4 regions of the Arthrobacter sp. 754 genome follow, and region 3 is predicted to be linked to each of the others. Evidence: riboswitches for the same ligand, from Rfam matches in the RefSeq annotation. Region 3 holds a riboswitch; each other region holds the start of a gene.
What was found. A riboswitch is a leader RNA that binds a small molecule or an ion and turns the genes downstream of it on or off. The one in region 3 is predicted to bind thiamine pyrophosphate.
Positions count from the first base shown of each region.

Region 1: another riboswitch for thiamine pyrophosphate. It lies ahead of thiC (phosphomethylpyrimidine synthase ThiC); the one in region 3 lies ahead of ABIA70_RS20005 (ECF transporter S component).
Region 2: another riboswitch for thiamine pyrophosphate. It lies ahead of thiD (bifunctional hydroxymethylpyrimidine kinase/phosphomethylpyrimidine kinase); the one in region 3 lies ahead of ABIA70_RS20005 (ECF transporter S component).
Region 4: another riboswitch for thiamine pyrophosphate. It lies ahead of thiO (glycine oxidase ThiO); the one in region 3 lies ahead of ABIA70_RS20005 (ECF transporter S component).

Region 1 is NZ_JBEPSC010000001.1:243,078-250,532, forward strand. It holds gene ABIA70_RS01215 (RNA-binding protein) at 64-306, opposite strand; gene rpsP (30S ribosomal protein S16) at 308-724, opposite strand; gene ABIA70_RS01225 (hypothetical protein) at 919-1,356, opposite strand; gene ABIA70_RS01230 (VOC family protein) at 1,473-2,348, opposite strand; TPP riboswitch at 2,495-2,602, shown strand; gene thiC (phosphomethylpyrimidine synthase ThiC) at 2,597-4,420, shown strand; gene ABIA70_RS01240 (alpha/beta hydrolase) at 4,403-5,137, opposite strand; gene ffh (signal recognition particle protein) at 5,206-6,786, opposite strand; gene ABIA70_RS01250 (glucose-6-phosphate dehydrogenase) at 6,876-7,455, shown strand, end outside.
Region 2 is NZ_JBEPSC010000001.1:147,290-154,744, forward strand. It holds gene obgE (GTPase ObgE) at 1-468, opposite strand, end outside; gene rpmA (50S ribosomal protein L27) at 585-848, opposite strand; gene rplU (50S ribosomal protein L21) at 908-1,216, opposite strand; gene thiD (bifunctional hydroxymethylpyrimidine kinase/phosphomethylpyrimidine kinase) at 1,489-2,967, opposite strand; TPP riboswitch at 3,015-3,112, opposite strand; gene ABIA70_RS00750 (Rne/Rng family ribonuclease) at 3,323-6,799, opposite strand; gene ABIA70_RS00755 (vitamin K epoxide reductase family protein) at 7,251-7,455, shown strand, end outside.
Region 3 is NZ_JBEPSC010000008.1:62,402-69,856, reverse strand. It holds gene ABIA70_RS20025 (UDP-N-acetylglucosamine 1-carboxyvinyltransferase) at 1-1,149, opposite strand, end outside; gene ABIA70_RS20020 (glycoside hydrolase family 25 domain-containing protein) at 1,361-2,248, shown strand; gene ABIA70_RS20015 (energy-coupling factor transporter transmembrane component T family protein) at 2,207-3,001, opposite strand; gene ABIA70_RS20010 (ABC transporter ATP-binding protein) at 2,998-4,605, opposite strand; gene ABIA70_RS20005 (ECF transporter S component) at 4,605-5,255, opposite strand; TPP riboswitch at 5,320-5,461, opposite strand; gene ABIA70_RS20000 (heme-degrading domain-containing protein) at 5,519-6,061, shown strand; gene ABIA70_RS19995 (DUF4235 domain-containing protein) at 6,098-6,361, shown strand; gene mnhG (monovalent cation/H(+) antiporter subunit G) at 6,432-6,839, opposite strand; gene ABIA70_RS19985 (MrpF/PhaF family protein) at 6,829-7,107, opposite strand; gene ABIA70_RS19980 (Na+/H+ antiporter subunit E) at 7,104-7,455, opposite strand, start outside.
Region 4 is NZ_JBEPSC010000001.1:590,623-598,077, reverse strand. It holds gene ABIA70_RS02810 (DEAD/DEAH box helicase) at 1-1,063, opposite strand, end outside; gene ABIA70_RS02805 (RNB domain-containing ribonuclease) at 1,356-2,852, opposite strand; gene thiE (thiamine phosphate synthase) at 2,959-3,705, opposite strand; TPP riboswitch at 3,733-3,852, shown strand; gene thiO (glycine oxidase ThiO) at 3,848-5,119, shown strand; gene thiS (sulfur carrier protein ThiS) at 5,116-5,352, shown strand; gene ABIA70_RS02785 (thiazole synthase) at 5,357-6,184, shown strand; gene ABIA70_RS02780 (4a-hydroxytetrahydrobiopterin dehydratase) at 6,245-6,910, shown strand; gene ABIA70_RS02775 (hypothetical protein) at 6,960-7,262, opposite strand; gene ABIA70_RS02770 (DUF3107 domain-containing protein) at 7,275-7,455, opposite strand, start outside.

The DNA of each region.
Region 1 (7,455 bases), on a different contig from region 3:
ACTCCGGCCCCTCCACCGTTACTGGTGGAAGGGCCGGAGCAAAAAACTGATATTGCCGGGCGCTTAGCGGCGGCGGTCGGTGTCGACGACGTCGACCCTTACCGGCTCGCCGTCTGCCAGTGCCGCCACAACGGTGCGCAGTGCCCGTGCGGTGCGGCCCTGGCGGCCGATCACCCGTCCCAGGTCATCCTGATGAACACGGACCTCGAGGGTGTCCCCGCGGCGGTTGTTCTTCGAGCTGACCTTGACATCTTCCGGCGAATCAACGATTCCCCGAACCAGGTGTTCGAGCGCCTCTGCCAGCAATCTACTCAGCCTCGGTGGTCTCTGCCTCGGCCGGGGCCTCGGCTGCGTCAGACTGCTTTGCCTTCTTGGTGATGGCTTCCGGGATGATCACGGAACCCTTTTCCGGGGTAACGAAGGCAGCCTTGGGAGCCTTCGTCTTCAGGGTGCCTTCCTGGCCCGGGAGGCCCTTGAACTTCTGCCAGTCACCGGTGATCTTGAGGATCGCGGCAACCTGCTCGGACGGCTGTGCGCCAACGCCGAGCCAGTACTGGGCACGGTCCGTGTCGACCTCGATGTATGAGGGCTCTTCGGTGGGGTGGTACTTGCCGATTTCTTCGATGGCACGGCCGTCACGCTTGGAGCGTGCGTCCATGACGACGATGCGGTAGTACGGTGCGCGCATTTTGCCAAAGCGCTTAAGGCGAATCTTTACGGCCACTTTTGTGGTCACTCCTGTTTCAGAAAGGGGGTGAACCGACGTTCTGCACCCGTGGGGCGGGCCATACTTGAGGGTTCGAAGGACAGGATCCGGACGCGGAGAGAGGGGCCACGCAGATCGAGTACCTGTTTATTGTGCCAGATCAGCGTCAGGATTTCGACTTGACACGTGCTGACCAGGCATACGCCGGCCATCTAGGAGGACCAGACATACACCCCGCTGCGCTCCGCATCATCGATGGAGGCGGCAAGCTCAGCGAGCTGCTGTACATATTTGCGGGCATCCGCCGCGCCAAAGGGCATGTCGTCCTGGGCCGCCCACTCTTCTGCGACGTCTTCAAGGACATTGCCTTCGCCCTCGGTTTCGTAGGTGAGCAGGTCCGCGAGCGCCCGCACCATGGCCGGCGGTACGCCGAGGAGGGAGTCACTGGAAACATCAACCATGGCAAGTTCATAGCCTTCACCGCCGGCGTGGACCGCCGCTCCGGCGAGGTCGCCCAGCTGCTCTATCTCGAAGTCACTGACCCCTGGAATGCGCACGGCCGGACCTTCCGGCGAGCCTCCGGCATCAAGGACCCCGGCGCGCTTCAGCGCGGCGTCGTGGGTAGCTACAAAGATTTCTGTGAAGCCCATGGGAACAGCCCTCATTCCGTCGACGGTGCGGCACTGTCGGGCAGCTTTAAGTGCCGCCCGGGCCGTTCGGAATCAGCCTAGTACATGGCGGGCCGCACCCCTGGCCTGCGCGGAGTTCAGCGGACGGCGACCCGGATGCTGTTACGCCACGGGTCCTCGAAGCGCAGTTCGGCTCCTGTGTTGCGCGAGGCCACCCCGGCTGCTTTCAACCGTTCGGCGAGCGCCCCGACGTCGTCACCCGAAGGGACTTCGATGAGCACCTCGCCCAGGCCCAGGGTGTCCTTGCGCGGCCCCGCGCCGCGGCTGTTCCAGACGTTCATGGCCATGTGGTGGTGGTACCTGCCGGCTGAGACAAACAGCGCCTGCCCGTGCCAGCCCGCGGTCTTTTCGAAGCCCAGGGTGTCCACGTAGAACTTCTGGGCGGAGTGGACATCGCCCACCTGGAGGTGGATGTGGCCGACGCCGGCACCGGCCCCGTGCCGGCCTTCCAGGGATTCCTCGGTCAGGTGCTGCTCAAGATAGCGCTGCGGCGGCAGCGCAAGGCTGTCCATGACCACGTCGGTGCCTTCCCAGGACCAGTTTTCCCGGGGCCGGTCCCAGTAGAGTTCGATGCCGTTGCCCTCAGGGTCATTGAAGTAGAAAGCCTCACTGACGAGGTGATCGGCGCTGCCGGTGAAGGACCGGGGTTCGTACTGGGCGGTGGTTGCCACGGTGGCGGCCAGCGCGGCGCGGGTCTCGAAGAGAAGCGCGGTGTGGAAAAGCCCCGCTTCTCCCCTGCCGGGAAGATTCAATGAGGGGGCTGCTGCGAGGTGGACCAGGGGTCGCTGCAGCCGGCCCAGGTAGACACCGCCGTCCTGCTCCGCAACGACCTCCAGGCCAAGGGCGCGCTGGTAGTAGTCCGTCATCAGCTTCATGTCGCCCACCTTGAGCATCACGGTGCCCATGGTGAGATCGGCAGGAAGGAGATCCTGGCTGGTTGCTTCTGCAGTCATTGAAAACTCCCGTATCCCGTGGTCTTCGGGTTCGAAGGCCGCTATGAACCTAATTTACTTGAAGCTTCAATTTAATTCAAGTGCTTCTGCTTTTCTGATTATCCCCATCGGCTCAGCCCGGGAAGGTCATGCTGTGGTAGCTTCGTCTACGACCACACGGGGGCCCACGCATGGGCTGAGATCAGGCTGACGCTGCCTGCGACCGTTGAACCTGTCCGGGTAATGCCGGCGAAGGAAGTGAGTATCCCTTGAGCACCACCGAAACACAGCACAGCCCTGTCCACGGGACAATCAAAAACACCGAGTCACTGAAGTCCCATTCCCTGGCGTACCTTGAGGATCCGGACAACGGCATCCGGGTCCCCGTCACCGAGATCGCCCTGGAACCCTCCCCCAACGGCGAAGCCAACACGCCATTGCAGGTCTACCGGACGGCGGGTCCCGGCAGCGATCCCGTCGTCGGCCTGGAACCGTTCCGCTCCTCCTGGATCGAATCGCGAGGTGACACCGAGGCGTATTCAGGCCGCGGGCGGAACCTGTTCGACGACGGCCGCTCGGCCGTCCGCCGGGGGGCGGCTTCATCGGAGTGGAAAGGAGCGCGGCCGGTGCCCCGCCGCGCCGTCGAAGGCAGGACGGTGACCCAGATGCACTACGCCAGAGCGGGCATCATCACTCCGGAGATGAGGTTTGTTGCGCTGCGGGAGAACTGCGACGTTGAGCTGGTCCGCAGCGAGGTGGCTGCCGGGCGTGCCATCATCCCCGCCAATATCAACCACCCGGAATCAGAGCCGATGATCATTGGCAAGGCTTTCCTGGTGAAGATCAACGCGAACATCGGAAACTCCGCGGTGACCAGTTCCATCGCCGAGGAAGTCGACAAACTCCAGTGGGCCACGCAGTGGGGCGCGGACACCGTCATGGACCTCTCCACCGGCGATGACATCCACACCACCCGCGAATGGCTCCTCCGCAATGCACCTGTGCCGATCGGCACCGTGCCCATCTACCAGGCCCTCGAGAAGGTCAACGGCGAGGCCAACGCCCTGACCTGGGAAATTTTCCGCGACACCGTCATCGAGCAGTGCGAACAGGGCGTGGACTACATGACCGTCCATGCCGGCGTGCTGCTCCGCTACGTTCCGCTGACGGCCAACCGCGTCACGGGCATCGTGTCCCGGGGCGGCTCCATCATGGCCGGCTGGTGCCTGGCGCACCACCAGGAAAACTTCCTGTATACCCATTTCGACGAACTCTGCGAAATCTTCGCGAAGTACGATGTGGCGTTCTCACTGGGGGACGGCCTGCGGCCGGGAGCGACGGCGGACGCCAACGACGCCGCCCAGTTCGCCGAACTGGATACGCTGGCTGAACTTACCCAGCGTGCCTGGGAGTTCGATGTCCAGGTCATGGTGGAGGGTCCCGGACACGTGCCTTTCCATTTGGTGCGCGAGAACGTGGAGCGGCAGCAGGAACTGTGCAAGGGCGCCCCGTTCTACACCCTCGGTCCCCTGGTCACCGATGTGGCTCCCGGCTATGACCACATCACCTCCGCCATCGGCGCCACCGAAATCGCCCGCTACGGCACTGCGATGCTCTGTTATGTCACACCGAAGGAACATCTGGGACTGCCCAACAAGGACGACGTCAAAACCGGAGTGATCACCTACAAGATTGCCGCCCATGCCGCGGATCTTGCCAAGGGCCACCCCGGCGCCCACGAGCGGGACGATGCCCTGTCCAAAGCGCGGTTCGAGTTCCGGTGGCGCGACCAGTTCGCGCTGTCCCTGGACCCGGTGACCGCAGAGGCGTTCCATGACGAAACCCTGCCTGCCGAGGCCGCGAAAACAGCCCACTTCTGCTCCATGTGCGGACCGAAGTTCTGTTCGATGAAGATCAGCCAGGACATCAGGGACGAATACGGTTCAGCCGATTCCCAGGCAGCAATCGCCGAGGCATACAGCGGCATGCGGGCCAAGAGCGCGGAGTTCATGGCGTCCGGCGGCAGGGTTTATCTGCCTGAACTGCAGGTACCGGCAACCGACGCTGAGGCGGCCTTAGGAAGCCTGAACTGACGCTGACCTGCTGGCCTCGGCGATAAAGGACCGGATGGCGCGGTCGCCTTCCGCCGAGTCCTGGGGCCGGTGCCCGCCCGCAGCGATGCGGTGCAGGGCGCCGGTCTCGCGCAGGTACCCGGCAATTTCCTCATAGAGCGGTTCCCACCCCCCGGTAACCACCATGGTGGGGACCCCGGGAACGATGTGAAGCGGCGCTTCCCAGGGCGGCGCCTGCAGCCGGAGCCGGCGTGCTGACCGCTTTTCCTCCGGCGTGGCGGGCTCCTGCAGGTCCGCCGCGAACATCCTGCGTACGAACTCACGCTGGAAGTCTTCATCGCCCAGCTGGTGCCGGACGTCAAAGAGCGGCCGCATGAGCGCAACATGGGCTGAGGTGGCAGGCAGTTCAGCGGTCAGCGACAGGCACGCCGGCTCCACCAGGGTCAGGGAGAATACGAGGTCAGGACGCTGGACGGCGGCCATCATGGCTGCGATGGAGCCTTGGGCATGGGCGACAACGTGGCCGCCGGCGCCTCCGCGGCCGTCATCGGCCAGCGAGCGCAGGATGATGTTCGTGTCCTCCGTAAAGGAAGACTCCAAGGGCTCGGCGACGGGGTCGAAGCCGTGCCGCCGGAGGAACAGTGCATCGTAGGCCAGGGCCATTCCGTGCTGACGCGGCCACGCCGCCGCCCCGAAGGGCCCGGCGCCGTGCACGAACACTACCCTCTGCTTGAACATGACCCAACCCTATTCGACGGCACTGACATCCTCACGACCCGGCACCATGCCGGGCTTTGAAGACCGGGCTACTTGCCGAGGAACTTGTCGAAACCCTTGGGCAGGTTCAGCTGCGAGGGATCGAAGTCGCCGGACTGCTGGCCGAACGCAGCACCGGTGGGAAGCGCCTTCGCGGCCCCCGCCCTTCGCGCCTCGGCGTCCTTGAGCTCCTGCGCCGCCTTGGCAGGGTTGCCGGAACGGGCCTTCTTCTTCGGTGCGTTCTTTCCGCCCTTGCGCGCCCCGCCGGGACCGCCCATGCCGGGCATCCCCGGCATTCCGGGCATGCCGCCGCCCTGGGCCATCTTTTTCATCATCTTCTGGGCCTGCGCAAAACGCTCCAGCAGGCCGTTGACCTCCGAGACGTGCACGCCCGAACCGCGCGCGATGCGCGCCCGGCGGGAGCCGTTGATGATCTTCGGGGCTACCCGTTCGTGCGGCGTCATGGAACGGACGATGGCCTCGACACGGTCGATCTCGCGCTCGTCGAACTGTTCAAGCTGCTGGCGGATGTTCTGGGCCCCCGGCATCATCATGAGCATCTTCTTCATGGAGCCCATGTTGCGGATCTGCTGCATCTGGGAAAGGAAGTCGTCGAGGGTGAAGTCTTCCTGGTCGGCGAACTTCTTCGCCATCCGGGCAGCTTCGTCCTTGTCCCAGTTCTTTTCCGCCTGCTCAATCAGCGTCAGGACGTCGCCCATGTCCAGGATGCGTGAGGCCATCCGGTCAGGGTGGAAAAGCTCAAAATCGTCAACACCTTCACCCGTGGACGCGAACATAACGGGCTTCCCGGTGACCGACGCGACTGAAAGCGCGGCACCGCCGCGGGCGTCGCCGTCGAGCTTTGACAGGACGACACCGGTGAAGTTGACGCCCTCATCAAAGGCCATGGCCGTATTGACGGCGTCCTGGCCGATCATGGCGTCAATGACGAAGAGCACTTCGTTGGGAACGATGGCGCGGCGGATCTGGCGCGCCTGCTCCATCATCTCTGTGTCAACACCGAGGCGTCCGGCAGTGTCCACGATGACAAAGTCGTGCAGCTTCTGGCGCGCTTCCTCGACGCCGGCGCGTGCGACGGCGACAGGGTCACCGGCCGGGTGCTCCAGTTCGGAGGTTGCGCCCGGGTGCGGGGCAAAGACGGGAACGCCGGCGCGCTTGCCGACCACCTGGAGCTGGGTGACGGCGTTGGGACGCTGGAGGTCGCACGCCACCAGGATGGGGCTGTGGCCCTGGGACTTCAGCCACTTGGCGAGTTTTCCCGCGAGCGTGGTTTTACCGGCACCCTGAAGGCCGGCAAGCATGATGATGGTGGGGCCGGTCTTGGCCATCCGGATGCGGCGGGTCTCACCGCCGAGAATCTCAACCAGTTCCTCGTTGACGATCTTCACGATCTGCTGGCTGGGGTTCAGCGCCCCGGACACCTCGGCCCCGAGGGCGCGCTCACGCACGCGGGCCGTGAATTCGCGCACCACGGGAACGGCGACATCGGCATCCAGGAGGGCGCGGCGGATCTCCCGGACGGTGGCATCGACGTCGGCCTCCGTGAGGCGGCCCTTGCCACGGAGATTCTTGAAGGTTGCTGTCAACCGGTCAGAGAGTGAATTGAACACGCGCCGCGCACTTCTTTCAGTGGAGTTACAGGTGGGACTCGACTATCTAGGGTACCAAGACGGGCCTGCAAGATGGCATGCTGTCGTAGGTGACGAGCCAAACGAGTGTAAAAACGCTGCTCATCCTGGGTGCCTCCGGGGATCTGACCGGACGGCTGCTGCTGCCCGGTCTTGCCCGGCTGGTGGCCAAAGGCCGCGCCGAGGGGCTCAGGCTGGTGGGCGCCGGCTCGGACGACTGGCCCGCCGAAAAGTGGCGGGCCCGGGTCCAGGACGCCTTCGCCGCTGCCGCGGAGACCGCGGACGCGGCCGGGAAAAAGGCACTCAAAGCGCTGGCGAAGGCGACGGAATACCACCAGCTTGATGTGACGGCGGACGGGGCTCTGGCCGCTTTGCTGGCGGGCCTGGACGGGCCCACAGCGGTCTACTTTGCCCTCCCACCCCGTGTGAGCCAGCTCGCCTGCGAAGCGCTGCGGCCCGAACAGGTACCCGCCGGAACGCGGCTGGTGATGGAAAAGCCCTTTGGTTCCAGCGAGGCATCCGCACGTGCGCTGAACGGGACGCTTGCGGCACTGGTTCCCGAGGACCACATCCACCGCGTGGACCATTTCCTGGGCAAAGCCACCGTGCTGAACATCCTGGGCCTGCGTTTCGCCAACAATTTCCTGGAGC
Region 2 (7,455 bases), on a different contig from region 3:
CAGTTCCAGCACGATGTCGCTGGACTCGCCCTCGATGCCGAGGAGCGCGAAGCCCGGGGCCCGGCGCTTCTGGGAGGACAGCGACGCGTTGCCCAGGCCGCCCTGGCCACCGGCCGCGGCAACGTACTCGGCACCCTCGCCGACGAGGTCGGCCAGGACGGTTCCGTCCTTGGACTTGACCACGGTGCCGTCCGGGACAGGAAGGATCAGTGTTTCGCCGCTTTTACCGCCGCGCCAGTCGCCCATGCCCGGGCCGCCGTTGGTGGCATGGCGGTGCGGGGCGTGGTGGTAGTCCAGCAGCGTGGTGGTCTGGTGATCGACGCGCAGGATGACGTCGCCGCCGTCGCCGCCGTTGCCGCCGTCGGGTCCGCCGAGAGGCTTGAACTTCTCCCGGTGGACGGAGACACAGCCGTGGCCGCCGGTACCGCCGGATACGTGCAGTACTACCCGGTCTACAAAGCTCGCCACGTGGATCTCCTCAGTGCTGTTTCCTGGACGCCCGCAGGCACCAAGACGATTGTAATGCGGTTAAAAGAACAGTGGAGCGGACCAACAGGTCCGCTCCACCGCTTCAGAACTATTAGTTACTCTGCAGCTGCAGCAGCAACGATGTTGACTACGCGGCGACCGCGGCGGGTGCCGAACTCGACAGCTCCCGGGGTCAGTGCGAACAGGGTGTCGTCGCCGCCACGGCCTACGCCGGCGCCCGGGTGGAAGTGGGTGCCGCGCTGGCGGACGATGATCTCGCCTGCGGAAACTACCTGGCCGCCGAAGCGCTTGACGCCAAGGTACTGGGCGTTTGAGTCACGACCGTTGCGAGTGGAGCTCGCGCCTTTTTTATGTGCCATTTGAAATGCCTGCCTCTAAATTCTGGGGAATCTGCTGAAAACCTGAACAGTAACGAAGGTTACTTGATACCAGTGATCTTGACCTTGGTCAGTTCCTGACGGTGACCCTGGCGCTTCTTGTAACCGGTCTTGTTCTTGAACTTCTGGATGACGATCTTCGGACCGCGAAGGTCATTGAGGATCTCAGCCGTGACAGTTACCTTGGCCAGGTCCGCAGCTGCGGCGGTGACCTTCTCACCGTCCACCAGGAGCAGGACGGGCAGCTCAATGGTGCTGCCAGCTCCACCGGCGACGCGGTTGAGGGTAACGAAGTCTCCAACGGAGACCTTCTCTTGCCGGCCGCCTGCGCGGACAATCGCGTACACCACTTGGGAACTCACTTCTCTCGACGTTTATTACTAGATTTGCGTGCGGAACCTGGTTCCATAATTGGCTGGGCTCTCGCTGTGCCTCAACGCCGTGGGGTCGTAACCCAAGTGTTGGCGTAAGCACCGAAGATCTAGAATACGCTAATTTTGCCTTCGGCCGCAAATGAGGCTGGTTACGGGCGGTTGTCTGTGATAGGACCCACAAACGGATACAACACTGACAACCAGGAACCGTGCCCGACTATCGTACCGGCTGGAGCAGCAGTTTGTGCTCAGGCGTGCAGGCGCGGCGCGTCGAAGAACTCCACTTCGAACCGGCAGGACTGGCTGAACGCGGCAATCATGGCTGCCCGCTCGTCCTCTGAGCCGTTCCGCCCGGCTTCGTCAGCCAGGGCGATGGCCTCACGGGTGGCCCGGGCGAAGTCCTCGTCGGCGTAGGTCCGCAGCCAGTCGGCGTAGGGGTGCTCCGCCGATGCGCCGGCGGCGACAAACTCCTCGTGCAGGGTCCTGCCCACCTCGGCGTACAGCCAGAAGCATGGGAGTACGGCCGCCACCAGCGCTCCGTAACTTCCGGACACGGACGCGGCCAGGAGGTGGTCCACATACGACTTTGTGACCGGTCCCAGGCCCGGCACCACTGTGCGCGACTTGAGCCAGCTCCTGTGCAGCTCGGATTCGACCTCCAGGCACTGCTGCGCTGAGCGTGCCCAGAACAGCTGGGCGCCTTCGGTGGGCGCCAGCGCGCTGGCCCGGGCCAGGACCCGCGAGTAGCCGTTGAGGTAGATGGCGTCCTGGGCGAGGTAATACGCGAACTGTTCCTCGGACAGGGCGCCGGTGGCGAGGTCGCGGATGAACTCGAGTTTGTAGATGGCCTCCAGATCCGGCGCGGCTGCCCGCCGGAGCAGCTGCGCGAATTCACCCTCGGCCGGGGCCTGCCGCGTGTGATGGAAGTGGTGGATCGGACCGTTTCCGCCACCCACCTCCAGCTGGCCGGAGGCCTGCAGCGCTCCGGCCAGCCACGGCTTCACCTGGCGCAGCGCGGCTTCCCAGTCCCCCAGGCGGGCCTGCGCAGCCGCCATCGCCGACGACAGCGAACAGCCCGTGCCGTGGCTGTTCGGCGTGGGTACCCGCTCCCCCGCCAGCTCCACTACTTCCTGCGAAAGCAGTCCTGAGGTGTTGACCAGGGCATCGGGGCAGTCACCGCCGTCGAGGTGGCCGCCCTTAACCAGGATGGTGGCGCCGGTCGCTGACGAAAGCCGGCGTCCCTGCTGCAGCGCCGCTTCCCAGCTCTGCGCCTGCGGCTCACCGAGAAGGAGGGCAAGTTCCACCAGGTTGGGGGTGATCAGGTCCGCCAGAGGCAAGAGCTCCCGCAGGGCGCCTTCCGCGGACTCCTTCAGGAGCCGGTCCCCGCTGGTTGCCACCATCACCGGATCAAGAACAACGACGGCGGGACGGACTTTTTCAAGCCAGCCGCGGACCACGGCAATCACTTCAGCGTCGCCAAGCATGCCGATCTTAACGGCATCGATGGTGATGTCGTCACTGATGGCCTCCAACTGCTGGGCGAGGAAGGATGCCGGCGGAACATGCACGGCCCGGACGCCCCTCGTGTTCTGGGCAGTCAGGGCGGTGATGGCCGCCATGCCGTAGCCACCGAGGGCGGCGATGCTTTTCAGGTCCGCCTGTATTCCGGCGCCACCTGACGGGTCGGAGCCCGCAATGGAGAGAACACGCGGAATCCCGTGCCGCACGGGGGCGGTTGCGTGTTGGCCTGGTGCGGCCTGGGGAAGGACAGATGTGGAAGCCAAGGAGACATCCCTTCGCCGGTGCTAACCGGACAGGTTCAACGGGTCTGGATCTCAGCCGGCACTCTGCGCGGCACCCCGTGTCAGTGGTCCAGCCTAGCGTTTTGCGCAGGCTCGGGCCTTCCGTGACGTGCCGGGACGGCGGCACGCACGCGGCTGGCGCCAACGGTGGTTCAACGCACGATGCCCGGCCGCCCTGTGGATTACAGGACTGGCCGGGCATCCCGGTGTACTCGTTCGTCAGAGCCTTGGTGGGTCAGGACTATGTTTGTCAGACCCTTGTTGGTCGGAGCTCCGCTGGTCAGAGCTCCGAGGCCGGAACCCCTACCCCGAGGATGATGGGAGCCTCGGCTGCGGGTTTGGCAACCGCAGGAGCCGGGGTGTGCTCCGGCGCCTTGGCAGCATGGGAGTGCCCGGCGGAAGCCGCCGGAACTGCTTCATGGTGTTCCACCGAAGTGGCGTTCGCAGCGCCCTGGGCACGGCTGGCGCTCCGGTTCCGCCGCGGGCGGCGGGTGCGGGACTGGTCTGCTGTGTGGTCCGAGTAGTCCTTCTCCTCCGCGGCAGGCTTCTGGCGTGCCGGGCGGTCCGCCTGGGGGCGTTCAGCCTGGGCGCGCTCAGCACCCTGGCCTTGTGCCGGCGTGGCTGCTGAAGCAGCCTCAGCCGGCTCAGCAGCCGGCGTGGCCTCAGCGGGAACCGGCGCACCCAGGTTGGCGAACGCCTCAGCGAGGCGGTCCAGGGTCAGGGCAGGCGAGTGCGGGTGGTCCGCGTGATGCTCAACGAACGGCAGCACGACCTGCTCGCCGCCGAACGTCAGCACAGCAGCCGGGCGGCCGGTGGAGTCAGTCTCGGAGCGCTCTGCCGGGGCCGGAGGCACAGCCGGCGCCGGGGCCGCCTGCGCCGGGGCCTGGGCCTGGGCCGCCGGAGGAGCAGCATGGCCCGCGGCGCCTGCCGCCTGAGCCATCTCTTCCTCATGCAGGTGCGCAGCGTGGGCAGCAGCGGCAATGTTCGCCAGTGCAGCCCTCGTGGCCTCGGCCTTGGCGTGGCGCTCGGCATCGCTGGGGTCGGGGTGGACGGTGTGGATCTGCACCGGGGCTGCCGGCGCCACCTCCAGGGGCTGGCCGCCACGGCCACGGCGGCGCTTGCGGTCGTTGCGTCCGCCAGGCTGGTTGTCTCCGCGCGGGCTGTCCATGCGCTGATCAGGACGCTGGTCGGTGCGCGGCGCGTCCATCCGGTGGCTGTCTGCACGCTGCACGTGATGCTCGGCAGCGACTGCATTGGCCCGGCGGTGTTCCACAGGATCGTCGTGGGTGACGATGCCGCGGCCGGCGCACGTTTCGCACTGCTCCCCGAAGACCTCGAGGAGCCCGGTGCCCATCCGCTTGCGCGTCATCTGGACAAGGCCCAGCGATGTCACTTCGGCGACCTGGTGCTTGGTGCGGTCACGGCCCAGGCATTCCACCATGCGGCGCAGCACAAGGTCGCGGTTGGACTCGAGCACCATGTCGATGAAGTCGATGACAATAATGCCGCCGATGTCACGGAGCCGGAGCTGCCGGACAACTTCTTCGGCTGCTTCGAGGTTGTTCTTGGTGACGGTTTCCTCAAGGTTGCCGCCGCTGCCGGTGAACTTCCCGGTGTTGACGTCCACCACGGTCATGGCTTCGGTACGGTCGATCACCAGGGAGCCGCCGGAGGGCAGGAAGACCTTGCGTTCGAGCGCCTTGTGGATCTGCTCGTCGATCCGCCAGGCAGCGAAGATGTCCTGGTCGCTGGTCCACTTTTCGAGGCGTCCCACCAGGTCCGGCGCAACGTACGTGACGTACGCCTCGATGGTGTCCCAGGCCTCCTCACCGGAAACAATCAGCTTGGAGAAGTCCTCGTTGAAGACGTCGCGGACCACCTTGATGGTGAGGTCAGGTTCGCCGTACAGCAGTTCCGGGGCGAGGATCTTCGTGGACGTGGACTGGCTTTCGATGCCTTCCCACTGCGCCCGCAGCCGGTTGATGTCATGCGTGAGTTCCTCTTCCGAGGCGCCCTCGGCAGCGGTGCGGACAATCACGCCGGCGTGCTCGGGGAGGCGGTCCTTGAGGATGCGCTTGAGGCGGTTGCGTTCGACGTCGGGCAGTTTGCGGGAGATGCCGGTCATCGAGCCGCCGGGCACGTACACGAGGTAGCGGCCGGGGAGGGAGATCTGGCTGGTCAGGCGTGCGCCCTTGTGGCCAACGGGATCCTTGGTGACCTGGACCAGCACGGTGTCGCCAGATTTCAGGGCGTTCTCGATCCGGCGCTGCTTGCCTTCGAGGTTGACGGCTTCCCAGTTCACCTCGCCGGCGTACAGGACCGCGTTTCGGCCGCGCCCGATGTCAACGAATGCCGCTTCCATGGAAGGCAGCACATTCTGCACCTTGCCGAGGTAGACGTTGCCGATCAGGGAATCCTGCTGGGTCTTGGAGACAAAGTGCTCGGCCAGGACGCCGTCTTCCAGGACGGCGATCTGGATTCTGTCATCGCGCTGGCGGACGATCATCTGCCGGTCAACGGATTCACGGCGGGCCAGGAACTCGGCCTCGGTGATAACGGTCCGACGGCGGCCGGTATCGCGGGATTCACGCCTGCGCTGCTTCTTCGCTTCGAGCCTGGTGGAGCCCTTGACGGATGTCACGCGGTTATTGACCGGCGCTTCGGTGGCGGCGCGCGGTGCGCGGACGCGAGTGACCGTGTTGGGCGGATCATCGCCTTCCCCTCCGGTCAGCTCGAGGTCCTGGTCGCCACGGCGACGGCGGCGGCGACGGCGGGACGTCACTCCTTCGTCGGCCTGGCCTGCTGACTCCTCGTCGTCTTCAGCGGCCGCATCCTGGCCGCCGTCGGCAGCATCAGCATCGCTTTCAGTGTCATCGGCGCGGCTGCGTCCGCGGCGGCCACGGCTGCGGCGCCGGCGGCGGCCGTTGGCGTCGTCGGCTTCGCCGTCCTCGGCGTCGTCCTCTTCGGGTCCCGCCGCAGCGGCAACGGCTGCGGGGGCGGGGCGGACCACTGTGCTCAGGTCAGGTGCCTGGAAAAGCACCGACGTCGCCGAGCCGGGCTCAAGGAACAGGGAACCGAACGGGCTGGCGGTCCCCGCGGGGACCGGCTCTGCTGCCGGAGCGGCGGTTTGCTGGTCTGCGGCTTCCTCCTGGGCCTGCTCCTGGGCGGCCGGAGCTTCCGGAACCGCCGGGGCTGCCGGGGCTTCCGCGGCTGACGCAACCCCGGCTGCTTCGGTCGCCGTCACAGCTGCTGTTTCGGGGGCCACGGCAGTCTCAGCGGCCACGGCAGTTTCCGGGGCAGAGGTCTTCCGGGTGGCAACGCGGCGGCGGCGGACAGGCTTGGTGTCCGCAGCGGCTTCCCCGTCCGGCACCTCAGCAGCGGCCTCGACGGCTGGCTCGGCTACGGGCTCCCCGGCAGCAGGCGTCTCCATGGCTTCGGCTGCGAAGGCGGGCAGCGGCTCTGCCTGCTCAACGGCCTTGCGCGCACGTGTCCGGCGGACGGGGGCTTTGGTTACCGGCGCAGCGGACACAGCGTCGCCGGTCAGCGTTTCGGCTTCAGCCATGCCGGGGGCCGCTGCCTCCGGCGCGGCGACGGCGTCTGCGTCAGTGGCGGCGCCTGCATCTGTGGCGGCGGCTGCGTCCGTCGCGGCGGCCTTCGGCGCTGCTTTCCGCCTGGTCCGGGTGACCTTCTTCGGCGCTTCAGCGGCTTCGGCCGCTTCTGCTTCGTTATTAACGGCTGGTACTTGGTCGTTTTCCATATGTGGCAACACTCCTGCCCCTGACGTACCGCCACATCCGGCACCCATTGGGGCACATATTTGTCAAAACCCGCAGGCGTTGACAGAAGTCAAGTGGATACTCCCAGGTTCGCACCGGCAGTGGGGTGCGGCAGCCCGTGGGAGCCGTCGGCTGTGTCCTGAAACCCGTTGTTCTACATGCCACAACCAGGTGCCGACCAATGGGACGCGGGAAACCGGATCAGAAAATCCGAAGCTTGCCCAGCTCGTCATTGGCGGTCTTGGGAACAAGCCACCGGACCGGAGTCCGAATGTGGGTCGGCCTCCAGCCACGTTCATTCTCTCACACCCGGGCCGAAAGACGGCGGAAGGCCGGACTCGGATCGCTGGGGCACTTCAGGCTGAATGCTGTCCCCAGCCGCCGGCGTTACAATCAGGCAAGGAGCACCCGACGCAAAGGACGCCACGAACAATGCCCAGCATCTCCCCCGCCACAGGCACCGGCAGCCCGGCAGCCGAACGCATGGCAGGCCCGGATCCTGTGACCGCCAATTCCGTCCCGCCCATGGCGCGTAACCGGCCGCTTGGCTGGCTGATGGTCATCACCAGCCTCGTGGGCTGGCTGGCATCCGGGACCCTGGTCCTGGAGAAGCTCGAGGTCCTCAAGGATCCCAACC
Region 3 (7,455 bases):
GGGGTGGATCTTGTCTTCCGGCGCCCGGAGCTCGGAGGGCTTGGTGGTCACGTCCACCAGCCTGGTGCGGCCGTTGCGCGCCATGTACTCCCCTGAGACCTCCAGCTGCTGGCCCATCTGCTCCAGCGTGGCGAGCTCGATCTCCATGAACTCAATGGGTACGCGCCGGATGGTGACTTCGGAATTGGTGACGATGCCGGCGGTAATAAGGCTCATCGCCTCAATGGGATCCTCGGACGGGAAATACTCAATGTCGACGTCGACGAGTGACTGCCCGGTGATCTTCAGCGTGGTGGTGCCCACGCCCTCGATCTTCACACCCAGCATCTGGAGGTAAAAGCAAAGGTCCTGAACCATGTAATTGGGGCTGGCGTTCCGGATGACGGTGGTGCCCTCGCGGTGGGCTGCCGCCATGATGGCATTCTCGGTGACCGTGTCGCCGCGTTCGGTCAGGACGAAGGAGCGGTGCTGCGCATCAGGCTTTGGGGCCTGCACGGCGTAGAAGCCGGCCGTTGCCTCCACCGAAAGCCCGAACTGGCGCAGCGCCTGCATGTGCGGCTCCACGGAGCGGGTGCCAAGGTCGCAGCCGCCGGCATACGGGAGGCGGTATTCACCGGCTTCATCCAGCAGCGGACCGAGGAGCATGAGCACGCTGCGGGTTCGGCGGGCGGCCTCAACGTCCATGGCGCCGAGGTTGAGTTCGGCCGGCCGGCGCAACTGGAGGTCGGTGTCATTGAGCCAGGTGCATTCGACGCCGATGCTGGTCAGCACTTCGACGATCCGGTTGACCTCCTCGATCCGGGCGAGGCGGCGCAGCACTGTGGTGCCTCGGTTGATCAGGCTGGCGCACAGAAGTGCCACACCGGCATTCTTGCTGCTGTTGACGTCCACCGCACCGGAGAGCGTCCGCCCGCCTTCGATCCGCAGGTGCGTCATCTGCGGCCTGCCGACGTTGACGATGCTGCGGCCAAAAATGGTTTCCAGCCGCTGGATCATTTTGAGGCTGAGATTTTGCTTTCCCTGCTCCATCCGGGCGATAGCACTCTGGCTGGTTCCCAGCGCGGCCGCGAGCTGTCCCTGGGTCCAGCCCTTCTCAGTGCGGGTGTCCCGGAGGGTGGCGGCAATGTGTTCGGCGGCTTCCTGAGTCATACCCCAAAAATATCACAAGTGAGTTATTGCGGCCCCCGAATTGCCATATTCCGCGAGAATGCTCACAAAATACCCGCCTCATGCGATATCTGCGCTGCCCGACGCATCTCCTTGACCAGGCTTGCCGGGCGGTGGACACTGAAAATACCGGCTTCACAGGCACCGCGCCTTAGGCGTAGCCCCCGCGGGCCGGCAACAGTGGAGGTCCGCGATGCACGAGCCCGCGTTGCAGGAGCAGCCAGCCAGAACCCACCGGGTGGCCGTGCTAGCAGCGCTGAGCCTGCTCATGGCCGTACTGGGGCTGGCGTTGGCTCCGGCAGCCGGCGCCGCACCGCCACCGGACGATTCAACAGAACAGGTCCTGGGCAACGATGTTTCCTGGCCGCAGTGCAGGAAGACGCTGCCGGCAGATCCTGCATTCGGGATCGTGGGCGTGAACAACGGCCTGGCCAACACCACCAACCCCTGCCTCGGCGAACAGCTCCGCTGGGCGCAGGCCATCGGTGTGAACCCGACCGGCCAGCCTTCTGTTGCCTTGTATGTCAACACCGCCAACCCCGGGCACGCCGGTTCATGGTGGCCCGTAAGTAACGATTACCCGGTGGGCCGTTCAGTTCCGAACCCGTACGGAACCTGCAAAGACCAGGACGTGGGTGAAGCGTGCGCTTACATGTATGGCTATGCCAAGGCCTTCGATGACGCCTACGTCCGTGGCATCACGGACCCGCAGGATTACCTGTGGTGGCTCGATGTGGAGATCGGCAACAGCTGGTCAGCCGACAGGACCTCCAACCGCGCCGCTCTTGAAGGCATGACGGCCTTCTTCCACAGCATCCAGGCCGACGTCGGCATCTACTCCTCGAGCTATCAATGGCGGCAGATCGTGGGGCCGGTGGCAGGCTCCAGCAACCTCTATGGCCTGCCCACCTGGCTGGCGGGCGCACTCTCGGTATCCGGGGCGGAGGCCAACTGCTCACGCCAGCCGTTGACCCCCGGCGGCGACGTAGCCCTGACCCAGTTTGTGGCACACGGCTTCGATTACGACTACCCGTGCAGTTCAGCGCCAGACGAAGTTCCAGGTCCCCACGCTGACGGCTGAGACCACAGCGGCAGCCGCGATCATCACCCCGCCCAGCAAAACCCAGACGTCCAGGACGGAGTAAGTGGACTCCCGCGCCCAGGTCCTTTGTCCGCTGCCAAATCCGCGGGCTTCCATGGTGACGGCCAGCCTGGAGGCACGGCGGATGGCCTGGACCAGCAGGCCGAAACTCTGGCCCAGCGTTGCGCGCAGCCGTTGAGCGGGGCTTCCGTGCGAGCCCACTCCACGGGCACGGCGCGCCATGCCGATGGTCTGCCATTCTTCAGCCATCAGCCCCACAAGCCGCATCGCGGCCAGGGTGCCCAGCACAAAGCGGTGGGGCAGACTGGCCTTCTGGGCCAGGGCATCGGCGAGGTCGGTGGGGTCCGTGCAGCTCATCAGCAGGATGGCCGGCAGTGCGATCGCCAGCCCGCGGAGCATGAAGCCCAGCCCCAGCTGCAGCGACCCTTCGCTGATGGACCAGATCCCGACGTCGAGCAGCACAGCGCCGCTGTCCGCGGCCACTATGGCGGTGCTCCAGCCGCCCAGGGCTGCCGCCAGGATGAGCGGCCAGCCCCGCTGCCACAGGAGTCCGAGTGTCAGGCCGGCCAGGGGAAAAAGCGCCAACTCGGCCAGCAGTGCGGTGGTGGCGGATACCCAGTCAATGGAGAGGGCCAGCACCAGGGTAACCAGGAAGACCGCCGCAAATTTTGCCAGCGGGTTTGCCCGGGTGAGGATGGCGTGGTTTCCGCCCAGCGTCAGTGCCGCCCTCACGGGGCACCGGCTTCCAGTCGCGCCTCGCCCAGCGAGGCCGGGCCAAGGTGCAGTTCCGTGCCGCCCAGGACCGCACTGAACTCCTGGTCGTGGGTCACCGACACCACGGCGGTTCCGGCATCGAGCAGTTCAGACAGGAACGACGCGAGTTCTGCCCAGGTGTTGGCGTCCTGGCCGAACGTGGGCTCGTCAAGGACCAGCACCCGGGGGTGGGCCGCAAGGACCGTGGCCACGGAGAGGCGCCGCTTTTCGCCGCCGGAGAGCGTGTACGGATTGGCGTCCACAAGGTGGGTCAGGCGAAGCCTTTCGAGCAGGTCATCCACCCGTTCCTCCCCGTGGCCCAGATGGCGCGGACCGAACATCAGCTCGTCCAGCACCCGGCCGGTGACGAACTGGTGCTCGGGCTCCTGGAAGACTGTTCCGATGCGCGAGATCAGCTGGTTGGCTTTCCATTTGAAGGGGTCAATCCCTGCCCCGGCGCTCAGGTCGACAGTGGCGGACACCGTGCCGCGCACCGGCGTGAGCAGTCCGGCGAGCGTCAGGGCGAAAGTGGACTTTCCGGCGCCGTTGGGGCCTGTCACCGTCAGTGCCTGGCCTGCCCGGACCTGAGCGGTCACGCCCTCCTGCACGGGCACCGGCGGGATGGTCCTGAACCCGCGGCGCCGCGGCCGCTCGCGGGAGACAGCCAGGTTTTCGGCGGCCAGCAGAAGGTCCCCGGAACCGGCGGTCGCGCGGGACCGGGTGGCCGGGAGGTACCCCGGCACCCAGACACCGGCCCCGATCAGCATCTCCCGCGCCTCGGCGAGGACCTGGTCCGGCGGGCCGTCCAGCAGGACAGCCGAACCGTTGGCCGAGCCGGGCTGCAGCACCACAATCCGGTCCACCAGGTCTTTCCAGACGGACACCCGGTGTTCCACCACCACCAGCGTCGCACCGGTTTTGTCCAGGCACCGGCCTACCGCGTCCCGGACTTCGAGCACGCCGGCAGGGTCAAGGTTGGCCGTCGGTTCGTCAAGCAGGATCAGCCCGGGCCGCATGGCAAGGATCCCCGCCAGGGCCAGCCGCTGCTTCTGTCCCCCGGAGAGGGCCGACGTCGGGTGGTCCAGTTCGAGCCCCGTGGAACCTTGCGCGCCGGTGGAACCCGGCGTTCCGGCGGCTCCTGGCGGGCGGGCGGCACTGCGCAGTCCGACGTCGTCGAGCGCTTCATGGACCCGCCGCCAGATCTCGTCCCGCGGGACGGCCAGGTTTTCGGCGCCGAAGGCGACGTCGTCACCCAGCCGGGAAAGCACAACCTGCGTTTCCGGATCCTGCTGCATCAGCCCGGAACGTCCGCGCCGGGCGCGGGGAGCGACGCCGTCGATCAGCAGCGAACCGGTCTCGTCGGCGTCGTCCGCCTCATCCCCCAGCACCCCGGCGAGGGCGTGAAGCAGCGTGGATTTGCCCGCGCCGGAAGGGCCCAGCAGGAGCACCCGCTCGCCTGGACCGATCTCCAGGTCGAGCCCCTGGACGGCGGGGGCGGAGCGGCCGGCGTGCCGCCAGCCCCAGCCGCGCGCGGACACCGCGGCCGGGCGGACCTCCGCGGCGCCGGCGTCGGAAGCGGTCATCAGTTGAAGGCAGGCTCCGAAGCTGCCTTCCGGGACGCGAAGGAGCTCAGCACACCGGTCCGGGCCAGGCCGCGGGTTGCGATCCAGGACAGGGCGCCGGCAATCACTGCGCCCGAAATGGTGCAGAACACGATGTAGGCGAGCTTGTCACCGGGTTCGTAGGCGATGTTCCAGCCCCAGGGGAGGAAGGAGTCGTTCAGGCCGCAGAACAGCCCTGCACCTGCGCCGGCCAGCAGGGCGGCGAGGAGGTTGTACTTCTGGTGCAGGAACGAGCCGAACCGGAACTTGCCGTACACGAGCAGGAAGAACACCAGCTCGGCGCCCAGGCCCTGAAGGACTCCGGAGATCAGCACCGTGGCGCCGTACTGGGAGCCCATGATGAGCTCGCCGGTTGCGGCGACGGTTTCGCAGAAGAGTGCTGCGCCGGGTTTGCGGATGATGAGCATGCCCAGCACCGCGGGGATCATCCAGCCGCCGGCCAGCAGGCCGGTCAGCGGGGGGTACACGGCGTTCATCGGCGCGGAAACGATGCCGGCGCCCTGTGACCACGCCCAGAAAATCACGCCGCCGGCGATCGCGATAAGCGCGGCCACCACAATGTCTACGACGCGCCAGGTATTGGTTGTCTTGTTGAATGCTGCAGTTGTCATTTGGTCCTCCTGAGGAACAGGAGGGGAAAGTGCACCGGCACGCGGCGTCGCCGCCCTGGCCGGACACTTCGAGAACTCGACTCCCTTGCGCCGGTACTAACCGGATCAGGTTCGAGGGTCTGCGGCTGTCCGCACTCTCAGCGCCCACCTACGGTTCCCTGGCAATGCCAGTGATGCCCGACGGCGGCGCTCCCCTGTCGTAAATAAATCTGCCCTGTTGGGCGTGGTCCAGTTTACACCGCCGGCGCGGTAGATTGTGGGCCATGACCACCGGCCATTCTTCTGTGACAGCCTTTGATCCCGACTCCGGAGAGGACCAGCCCCGCGCCGCCCTCGAGGCGCTGATAGCGCGGATCGACGGCGAGATCAGCGAGCTGCAGTTTCCGCGTTTCACCAAGGATGATGCGCTGAACCTGGGGCTGCTGCTGGTGGAACTCGGCAAGAGCCGCAAGCTGCCCATCGCGATCGACATCAGCAGGGCGGACCAGGTCCTGTTCCATGTTGCCTTGGACGGCGCCACGCCGGATAACGAGCACTGGGTGCGGGCCAAGCAGCGCACCGCTGCGCGGTACGAGATTCCCTCGCTGCTGGTGGGGTTGCATGCCCGGCTCCGGGGCGGGCGGATCGAGGACCAGGGCTGGTTCGACGAATCCGTGTATGCAGCTCACGGCGGCTGCTTCCCTGTCTATGTCACCGGCGCCGGCGCTGTTGCCACTGTCACGGTTTCGGGCCTGCCCCAGCAGGAGGACCACGACCTTGTGGTGGAAGCGCTGCGGGAGATCCTGGCGTCCATGCGGTTAGGCTAAAGGCAGTCCGTTTTCCGCCCGCAAGGAGTCACACGAATGAACCTTTTCATCAAACTGCTTGGCACCGGAGTCAGCCTCGGCGCCGGATTCCTCGGCACCAAAGTGGTCAACGCCGTCTGGGAAAAGTCCACCGGCCGCAAGCCGCCCACCGGCAAGCACGAGGACACCCCCACCACCCTGCGCTCAGCCCTGACCTTCGCGCTCATCTCCGCCTCGGTCAGCACCATCATCCAGGTGCTCGCCAACCGCGGCACCCAGCGCGCCATCACCCGCTTCGCCAAGTCCCAGGACATCGTCTAGCCAGGCTGCCCGGCGCGCCGGCCGGCAGGCCGGGCAGTCCGGCGTTGGCCGCAAGGCCGGACGCCGGTAATCAGTCCGGACGGCCGGCGTCGGACGCTTCGTCCCGGGCGGTTTGTGCCGCCTTCTGAACCACGGCTTCCAGCTCATCGGAGCTGAGCAGCTCACGGTGCAGGTGCTTGGTGCGGTACCCGGCGCGGCCAACCATGTGCGCGGACACCGGCACCGTGAGGAGCTGGAAGATCCACGCCACCAGCAGCACCGGCCACACCCACAAGGTGCGCATCTGCAGGCCGATGGACGCCAGCAGCAGGAAAAGGCCCAGGACCTGCGGCTTCGTGGCCGCGTGCATGCGGCTCAGCAGGTCCGGGAAGCGGAGCAGGCCGACGGCGGCGGCAAGGGACATCAGGGCGCCCACCACCATGAACACGGCAGATACGGTGTCGATGATGGTGTCCACGACGCTGGCTTCAGGATTCATTGGGCTGCTCCCGCCGGCCGGCAACGAAGCGCGCCACTGTGGCCGAGCCGACGAACCCGACGATGGACAGCGCAACCAGCAGCATCAGGTTGTTCAGGTGCCTGTTGACCGCCATGTCGATGCACAAAGCCGCGCCCAGGATGGCAAGCAGGACGTCCGAGGCCAGCACGCGGTCCAGCAGCGAGGGCCCGCGGGCAATCCGGATGATGGCTCCCGCGGCCGCCAGCGAAAGAATGACTGCCGTGACAGCCAGGACGGTCTGCATCATGCTGCGGCCTCCTGCCGGATCGTTTCGAGTTCTTCCGGGGTGCCCATGATCCGGATCAGGCCTGCCTCGATGGCCCGCACTTCCTGGCGCAGTTTCTCCACACCTTCAGGGGTGCTGATGTTCAGCGCATGGAGGTACAGGGTGGAGGTGGAACGGTCCACTTCCACCACCAGGGAACCGGGGATCAAAGAAATGACATGCCCGGTGGCAGTGACCATGAGGTCCTGGTGGCTGCGGAGCTGGACGGCGACGACGGCGCTGATCACCTTCGGCCCGCGGACCACGGCCAGGTACATGACGTCGATGCTGGCGGCCACCACCTTTCCCATGAACAGTACGGCGAACGGG
Region 4 (7,455 bases), on a different contig from region 3:
CGACGTCGATGCCGCGGGCCGCTACGTCTGTGGCGACGAGAACGTCAACCTTGTTGTTGCGGAACGCCCGGAGGGCCTGCTCGCGGGCGCCCTGGCCGAGGTCGCCGTGGATGGCTGCGGCTGCGAAGCCGCGGTCCACGAGTTCCTCCGCTACCTTGGCTGCGGTGCGCTTGGTTTTGGTAAAGATGATGGTGCGGCCACGGCCGCGTGCCTGCAGGATGCGGGCAACAACTTCGATCTTGTCCATGCTGTGGGCACGGTAGATGAGCTGGCGGATGTCGCGCTTGGTCAGGCCCTCGTCATCGGGGTCGGCGGCGCGGATGTGGGTGGGCTGCGTCATGTAGCGGCGCGCCATGGCGATGACGGGGCCGGGCATGGTGGCGGAGAACAGCAGGGTCTGGCGGACCGCGGGCGTACCGGCGATGAGTGTTTCGACGTCGGGCAGGAAGCCGAGGTCAAGCATCTCGTCGGCCTCGTCTAGGATGACGATCTTGACGTTCTTCAGGCTCAGGTGCTTCTGCTTGTAAAGGTCGATCAGGCGGCCGGGGGTTCCCACCACGATCTCGACGCCCTTCTGCAGGGCTTCCACCTGGGGCTCGTAGGCGCGGCCGCCGTAGATGGTGGTGATACGGGCGTTGCGCTTGCGGGATGCAGTCTGGAGATCGTTGGCCACCTGGACGGCCAGCTCACGGGTCGGAACGATGACCAGGGCCTGCGGGGCGCCCGGGACGGCGAGCTTGTCGAAGCCGGCGTCGTCCGGTCCCACCACGCGCTGCAGTGCAGGTATGCCGAAGCCGAGGGTCTTGCCGGTACCCGTCTTGGCCTGGCCGATGATGTCGTGACCCGACAGGGCCACCGGCAGGGTCATGGCCTGGATGGGGAAGGGGTGCGTGATCCCGGCGTCGGCGAGGGACTCCACGATATCGGCGCGGACGTTGTAGTCCGCGAAGGATTTCTCCTCGATCTCATGGGGCTTCTCGTCCGAGATAATGGTTTCTTCCGGTTCGAGGGTCTCGATGCCGGAGTCGTCAGTCAGCAGTTGGTGGGTATGCAATTCACTCACAGGGGAGTTTCCTTATTCATTTGGGCATTGGCGCTGCCTGCTCAACGGGCCGGCCAGATGACCGTTCCGGAGCACGCTCGAAGCGCGCAAGCAAATCCAGTGGAAGCCGATCGCGGGCTATCTAAATGCTGGCACTGGGGACCAGCGGGTGGATCTCAAGATCGCGTAGGGGCGGGCTTGTTGAATTCAAAATCAAGGAAATCAACGACCGGGCATCCATTTCTACTTCTTCAGTCTAGCCGCACAGACCCCGAAAACCGGCTTTGGTCCGTTCAAACAGGATGCGGGAGTTTCAGGCCAGCAGTTCGAAATGGATCTCCCGGGTGGCGATGTCCGAGGAGATCAGGCGCACCCGGACCTTGGTGCCGGATTCCAGATCTCCCGCGCACCGGGCCGTCACGGCGGGTTCGGCAATCTGGATGACCCCGGAAGGGCCGTTCCCGTTCTTCCCGTTTCCGTTCTTGCCGTTTCCGTTTTTTCCGTTCCCGTTGTCTTTCTGCGGTTTGGAACCGGAAATCACAATTGCATCAAAGTCCTGCCCGATGTGATTGACCAGGAGGGCAGCCTCCACGGTGTCCAGCGCCATGCGCTCCATCCGTGCTGCAAGCTGATCAGATCCCGCCATGATCTCCGGCAGGGACGGCAGGGCCTCCCGGGCCCAGTCCGGTACCGGCCGCCCGTTGCTCAGGGCCTCGCAGATCACCAGGACAAAGCGGTCGATCAGTCTGCGCAGCGGGGCAGTGGTGTGGGCATAAGCGGCGCCGATGGCCGACTGGATGGCGTCGTCGGGGACAGCTCCGTCAAACGCCGTGTAGCTGGCGCCACGGAACAACATGCCGGCGGAGTGGAGCACGGCAAGCTGCCGGGGATCGGTCGGATCGAGGCTGCGGAGGTATTCGCCGTAGCTGATTTTCCCGTCCCACGGTTTGCCCAGGGCCTCGGTCTGGATCCGGAAGTGCCGCAGCGACCTCTCGTCCGGGGCGGGCATGGTGCGCAGGATGCCCACCTTTCCGTCAAGCATCAGCTTGGCGGCAGCCATCCCTGTCATCAGGGAAATCTGCGCATTCCAGTCCTCCACCGGAAGCTGCGGTGCCGCGGCAATGCGGTAGCCGCCGTCGGGCAGCTGGACGATTTCCTGCTCCGGCATGTTCAGGCTTGCCCCGCCGCGCTGGCGCTCCAGCTCCACGCGCTTGAGGCCCACTTCCTTCAGGAGCTGCAGCACCGTGTTGTTTGATCCCGCGTCCAGCTCGGCCTGGACACCCTTGTAGGAAAGCTTGGCCCGGCTGGACATCCGGGCCCGGCTGACGGTCACTGAAGAGACGTGTGCGGCGTCGTCCAGTTCAAAGTCCCAGACAAAGGCCGAGCAGAGCTGGCCGGCCAGGAGGCTTCCGGCCCCTTCGCTGATGACTTCGGGGTGCAGGGGGATGCGGCCGTCGGGAGCGTAGAACGTCTGGCCTCGCCGGCGGGTTTCGGCGTCCAGGCCGCCGCCGGGGCGGACGAAGGACGGGACGTCGGCGATGGCATACAGGACGCGGTACCCGGCACCGTTGCGTTCGATGAAAAGCGCCTGGTCAAGGTCGGTGGACGAGGCCGGATCGATGGTGAGGAACCCGACGTGCGTCAGGTCGGCTTCTGGCAGCTCGTGGGAAGCGACGGCGGCCTCGGCGTCCCGGACCGCCTCTTCCGGGTAGGGCCCCGGCAGTTCCAGCTCAGTCCGAAGGGCACTCAGGGCCGCCTCAAGGGCGTTGGTGTGTTCGCGGACATACGGAGCCAAACGATGATGTGACACAAAAGTCAGATTAGCCCGATTTTCGCAGATCGTGCACGCGGTGACCCGCCGCGCGGGGGATTGCCTGGCGGCACGCCATTGGGCGGCGCGGCGTCAGGCAGCCGGGTCAGGCGGCACCCGCGTCCAGAGCAGCCAGGAGCGCGGCGGCCGCAGCCGCCGGGTCATCGGCCTCGGTGATGGCGCGCACCACCACAATCCTGCCTGCCCCCGCCGCCACTACCTTCTCGACGTTGCCGAGGTCGATCCCACCGATCGCGAACCAGGGAACGGTGGCCTGGTCGCCGCCGGCCGCCTTCACAGCCTCCGCTGCATACTGCACCAGTTCCAGTCCGACGGCGGCCCTGCCGGGTTTGGTGGGTGTGGCCCAGACGGGGCCCACACAGAAATAGTCCAGGCCGCCGTCGGGCGTGCTCAGGGCGGAGGACAGCCGTATGGCCCCTTCCACCTGTTCCGGGGTGTGCGTCGACAGCCCGATCACTCCGTTCGCGCCAAGCAGCGAGCGGGCGGATGCCACCGGCAGGTCCTGCTGTCCGATGTGGAAGACCGGCGCTCCGGACAGCAGCGCGATGTCCGCGCGGTCATTGACCGCCCACAGCCGCCCGTGGCGCTCGGCCGCCGCCCGAAGCACCGCCAGCAGCTCCAGTTCCTCGGCAGCCTCGATCCCCTTGTCGCGGAGCTGGATGATGTCCACCCCGCCGGCAAACGCCGCTTCCACGAACTCGCCAAAGTCCCCGCGGTCCCGGCGGGCATCGGTGCAAAGGTACAGCCTGGCGCTGCCGGGGAGGCCGCCGGCGGAATCAGGTGTGGAACCGGAGGCGGCGGGACCGGAAGGGGGTGCGGAAGTCACGTTCATGGATGCCAGCCTAATTCCCCTACACTGGTCGGGTACTGCGGGAGCCCGCTGCAGCCGTCATAAAGCTGCGGGGCTGAGAGGGCGTCAGAGCCGACCGCTTGACCTGATCCGGCTAGTACCGGCGTAGGGAAGGAACGTCCTCATGCTTCACGCTGGGAAGACGCTTCAAGCTGACGTGGCGGTGATCGGCGGCGGAGTCATCGGCCACTGCATTGCGTGGGAAGCACGGCGCTCGGGCCGCTCCGTGGCCCTGATCGATGACGCCCCGGGGCAGGGCGCCAGCTGGGCAGCTGCCGGTATGCTCGCCCCTGTCAGCGAGCTCCACTACCAGGAGGAAGACCTCCTCGAGCTGATGCTCGAATCCTCCCTCCTGTGGCCGGCTTTTGCAGCCGACCTTGCCCGCGCGGGAGCAGCGGATCCCGGCTATCTGACGACGCCGACCCTTGCCGTAGGCGCGGACGCGGCGGACCGCCGGGCACTGATGGACCTGCGCACCGTGCAGCAGGCCAGCGGACTGGAAGTTGAACCGCTCACCGTCCGCGAGGCCAGGGCCAAGGAAGGCCTCCTCAGCCCCGCCATTTCCTGCGCCCTGGAAATCGCCGCCGACCACCAGGTGGATCCCCGGAAGCTGGTGGCATCCCTGAGGGGGCTCCTGGCCGTCCACGAGCCCGGTGCCGGAACCGCGGTTGGGGGTGCACGCGGCGGATTCGCCGTCGACGACCGGGCCCGGTCCCTCCTCTGGGAGAACGGCCGCGTCACGGGCGTGGGCCTTGCGCAGGGCCGAACAGTTCAGGCGCGCGAGACCATTGTGGCCAACGGGTTGCAGGCGCCCTCCCTGGGCGGCTTGCCGGAGGGACTGCACCTTCCCCTCCGGCCCGTTTACGGGGACATCCTCAGGCTGGCTGTTCCCCGGCACCTCCGCCCGCTGGTCACATCCACCGTCCGCGGGCTGGTCCGCGGCGTGCCTGTGTACATCGTTCCGCGGCAGGACGGCTCAGTGGTGATCGGGGCGACCCAGCGGGAAGATGCGGTGTCCGCTGCAGAGGACCCCGTGAAGTCGGACACGGCAGTCTCAGCCGGTGGCGTCTACCAACTGCTGCGGGACGCCCAGGTCCTGGTGCCTGCGGTCTCGGAGCTGGAACTCCTGGAATGCACGGCCAGGGCGCGTCCCGCCACCCCGGACAACGCACCGCTCCTCGGCCGCGTCCCTGATGTTCCCGGGCTGATCATCGCCACCGGGTTCTTCCGCCACGGTGTGCTGCTTGCCCCAGCGGCGGCGGCTATTTGCCGGGCCCTGATGGAGGGCCGGGGGGACCGGCGCTGGGCGGCCATGAATCCGTCAAGGTTTTCACGCCCGAAGGCCCCCGGCCAGGATCTACCGGGTGTCATCGACCACCAGAAGGAATCAGCATGAACATCACCCTCAACGGTTCGCGGCATGCCGTAGCCGACGACGCCTCAATCACCACCCTGGTCAGCCAGGTCACCGGCCGGCCACTCGCTGCCAGTGGCCAGGCGACCGACGGGCAGAAACTGGGCGTCGCCGTCGCCCGCAACTCCGAAGTAGTACCCCGCAGCCAGTGGTACGTGACGGCTCTCGCCGAGGGCGACGACGTCGAACTGGTCACCGCAGTCCAGGGAGGCTGACACCATGACAGAAACCAACACCACCGCTGCGTCCCGAACAACGGTGGACAACGCAGGGCGCAGCGACTGCCTGACCATCGACGGCGTCGGGCTCGGCTCGCGCCTCATCATGGGCACCGGCGGCGCCCCCAGCCTGGACGGGTTGGGCGCAGCCCTTCTGGCGTCCGGAACCGAGCTGACCACCGTGGCCATGCGCCGGTATTCGCCTGCCGAGTCCGGGTCTCTCTTCCAGCTCCTGGTGGACCACGGGATCCGGATCCTGCCCAACACCGCGGGCTGTTTCACCGCCCGCGACGCGGTCATGACGGCCGAACTGGCACGTGAAGCGCTGGAGACCGACTGGGTCAAGCTCGAGGTTATCGCCGACGAACAGACGCTGCTGCCGGACGCCGTGGAGCTGGTGGATGCCACTGAACAGCTCGTGAACCGCGGCTTCAAGGTGTTCGCCTACACCAACGATGACCCCGTCCTTGCCTTGCGCCTGGAAAACCTGGGGGCCACCGCCGTGATGCCATTGGGCGCTCCCATCGGCACAGGCCTGGGCATCCTCAACCCACACAACATCGAGCTGATCGTCTCGCGGGCCTCCGTGCCCGTGGTCCTTGACGCCGGCATCGGTACGGCCTCTGACGCGGCGCTCGCCATGGAGCTGGGCTGCGACGCCGTGCTGCTGGCCACAGCGGTGACCCGCGCCCAGAACCCGGCACTGATGGGCGAGGCCTTCAAACACGCAGTCATCGCCGGTAGGCTGGCGAAAGCGGCCGGCAGGATACCGCGCCGCGAGCACGCCCTGGCGTCATCGGCCATGGAAGGCCGCGCGGAGTTCCTCTAGGCCGGCACCTGGTGCCGGCCGTCGGGCCGGGCTGTGGAGTAACGAGCCAAGGAGTCCGCTATGGCCGGCATGGAAGACATACTCACCCGGGACCGGCTCGACGCGGTCCTGGCTGCACTGCCCGATTGGCGGTACCGGCTCGGCGGTCTGGTCACCGTCTACAAGGCGCCGACGTCGGCCGCCGCACTTGAGCTGATAGCCGCCGTCGGACGTTTCGCGGAAGAGCAGAACCACCACCCCGACCTGGACTGGCGGTACAACCGGGTGTTTATCCGCTACACCTCGCATGACGCCGGGGGCCAGGTCACCGAGCGGGACGCCGCTGCCGCGAAGGCGGCGGGCTCCGTGGCCGCCGAAATAGGGGCAGAGGCGCAGCCGGGGCTGTTCCGCACGGTGGAGATCGGCATCGACACGGCGGACGCTGCGGAGATCGCCGAAGTGTGGCGCGTCGCGCTGGGGTACAAGAAGGGTCCCGGCGGGGAGCTGGTGGACCCGTACGGCCGTGGGCCGGGTATCTGGTTCCAGGAAACGCCCACGCCAAACAGCAACAGGCTCCATCTTGATGTCCACTGGAGCCTCGCCGAATCGGGGCCGGTCCTGGACAGGACGGCGGCAACCGGAGCCTTAATGAACCGTGACCACGCACCCGATTGGGTGGTGGTCACGGATGCTCAAGGAAACCGGCTCTGCGTGTGCACCGAGGCGGGGCACCAGCCGGAACACTGATTCTGAAGTCCGGCCCGGCTCAGAGCCGGCTCCAACTACAGGCCTCCAACTACAGCCTGAGAGCCTGCGTCAGCCGCATGGTGTCGTGGCGGGTGCGCGTGCGGCCAAGGTAGATGACGGCGCCGATGGCTGCCGCGGTCCCGAGAAGCATGGGCAGGATCCAGGGAATCCACGTCAGGCCGGGAAGGTAGCCAAAACCTGCCGTCATGAAGATGATCCAGCTCAGCGCGCCCACGGCTACGGCTACTCCCGCGGGCAACCCCATGCCGTACCTGGCATGGCGTTTGTCATTGGCCCAGACCACAAAGCCGGCGGCCGCTGTAACGAGGACAACAATGGTGAGTGAGAGCATGGATGCCAGCTGTCAGAACTGGCCGAAACCGACGCGGCGGGACTCTTCGGCACCGATTTCCACGTAGCCCAGGGCGTTGCCGGGAACGATGATGACGCGTCCCTTGTCATCCTTGAGGCGGAGTTCGCTGCCCTTGGTGATGGCCTCTTCGACAATCTTGGCAATGGCGTCGGCGTCCTGGTTGGATTCCAGG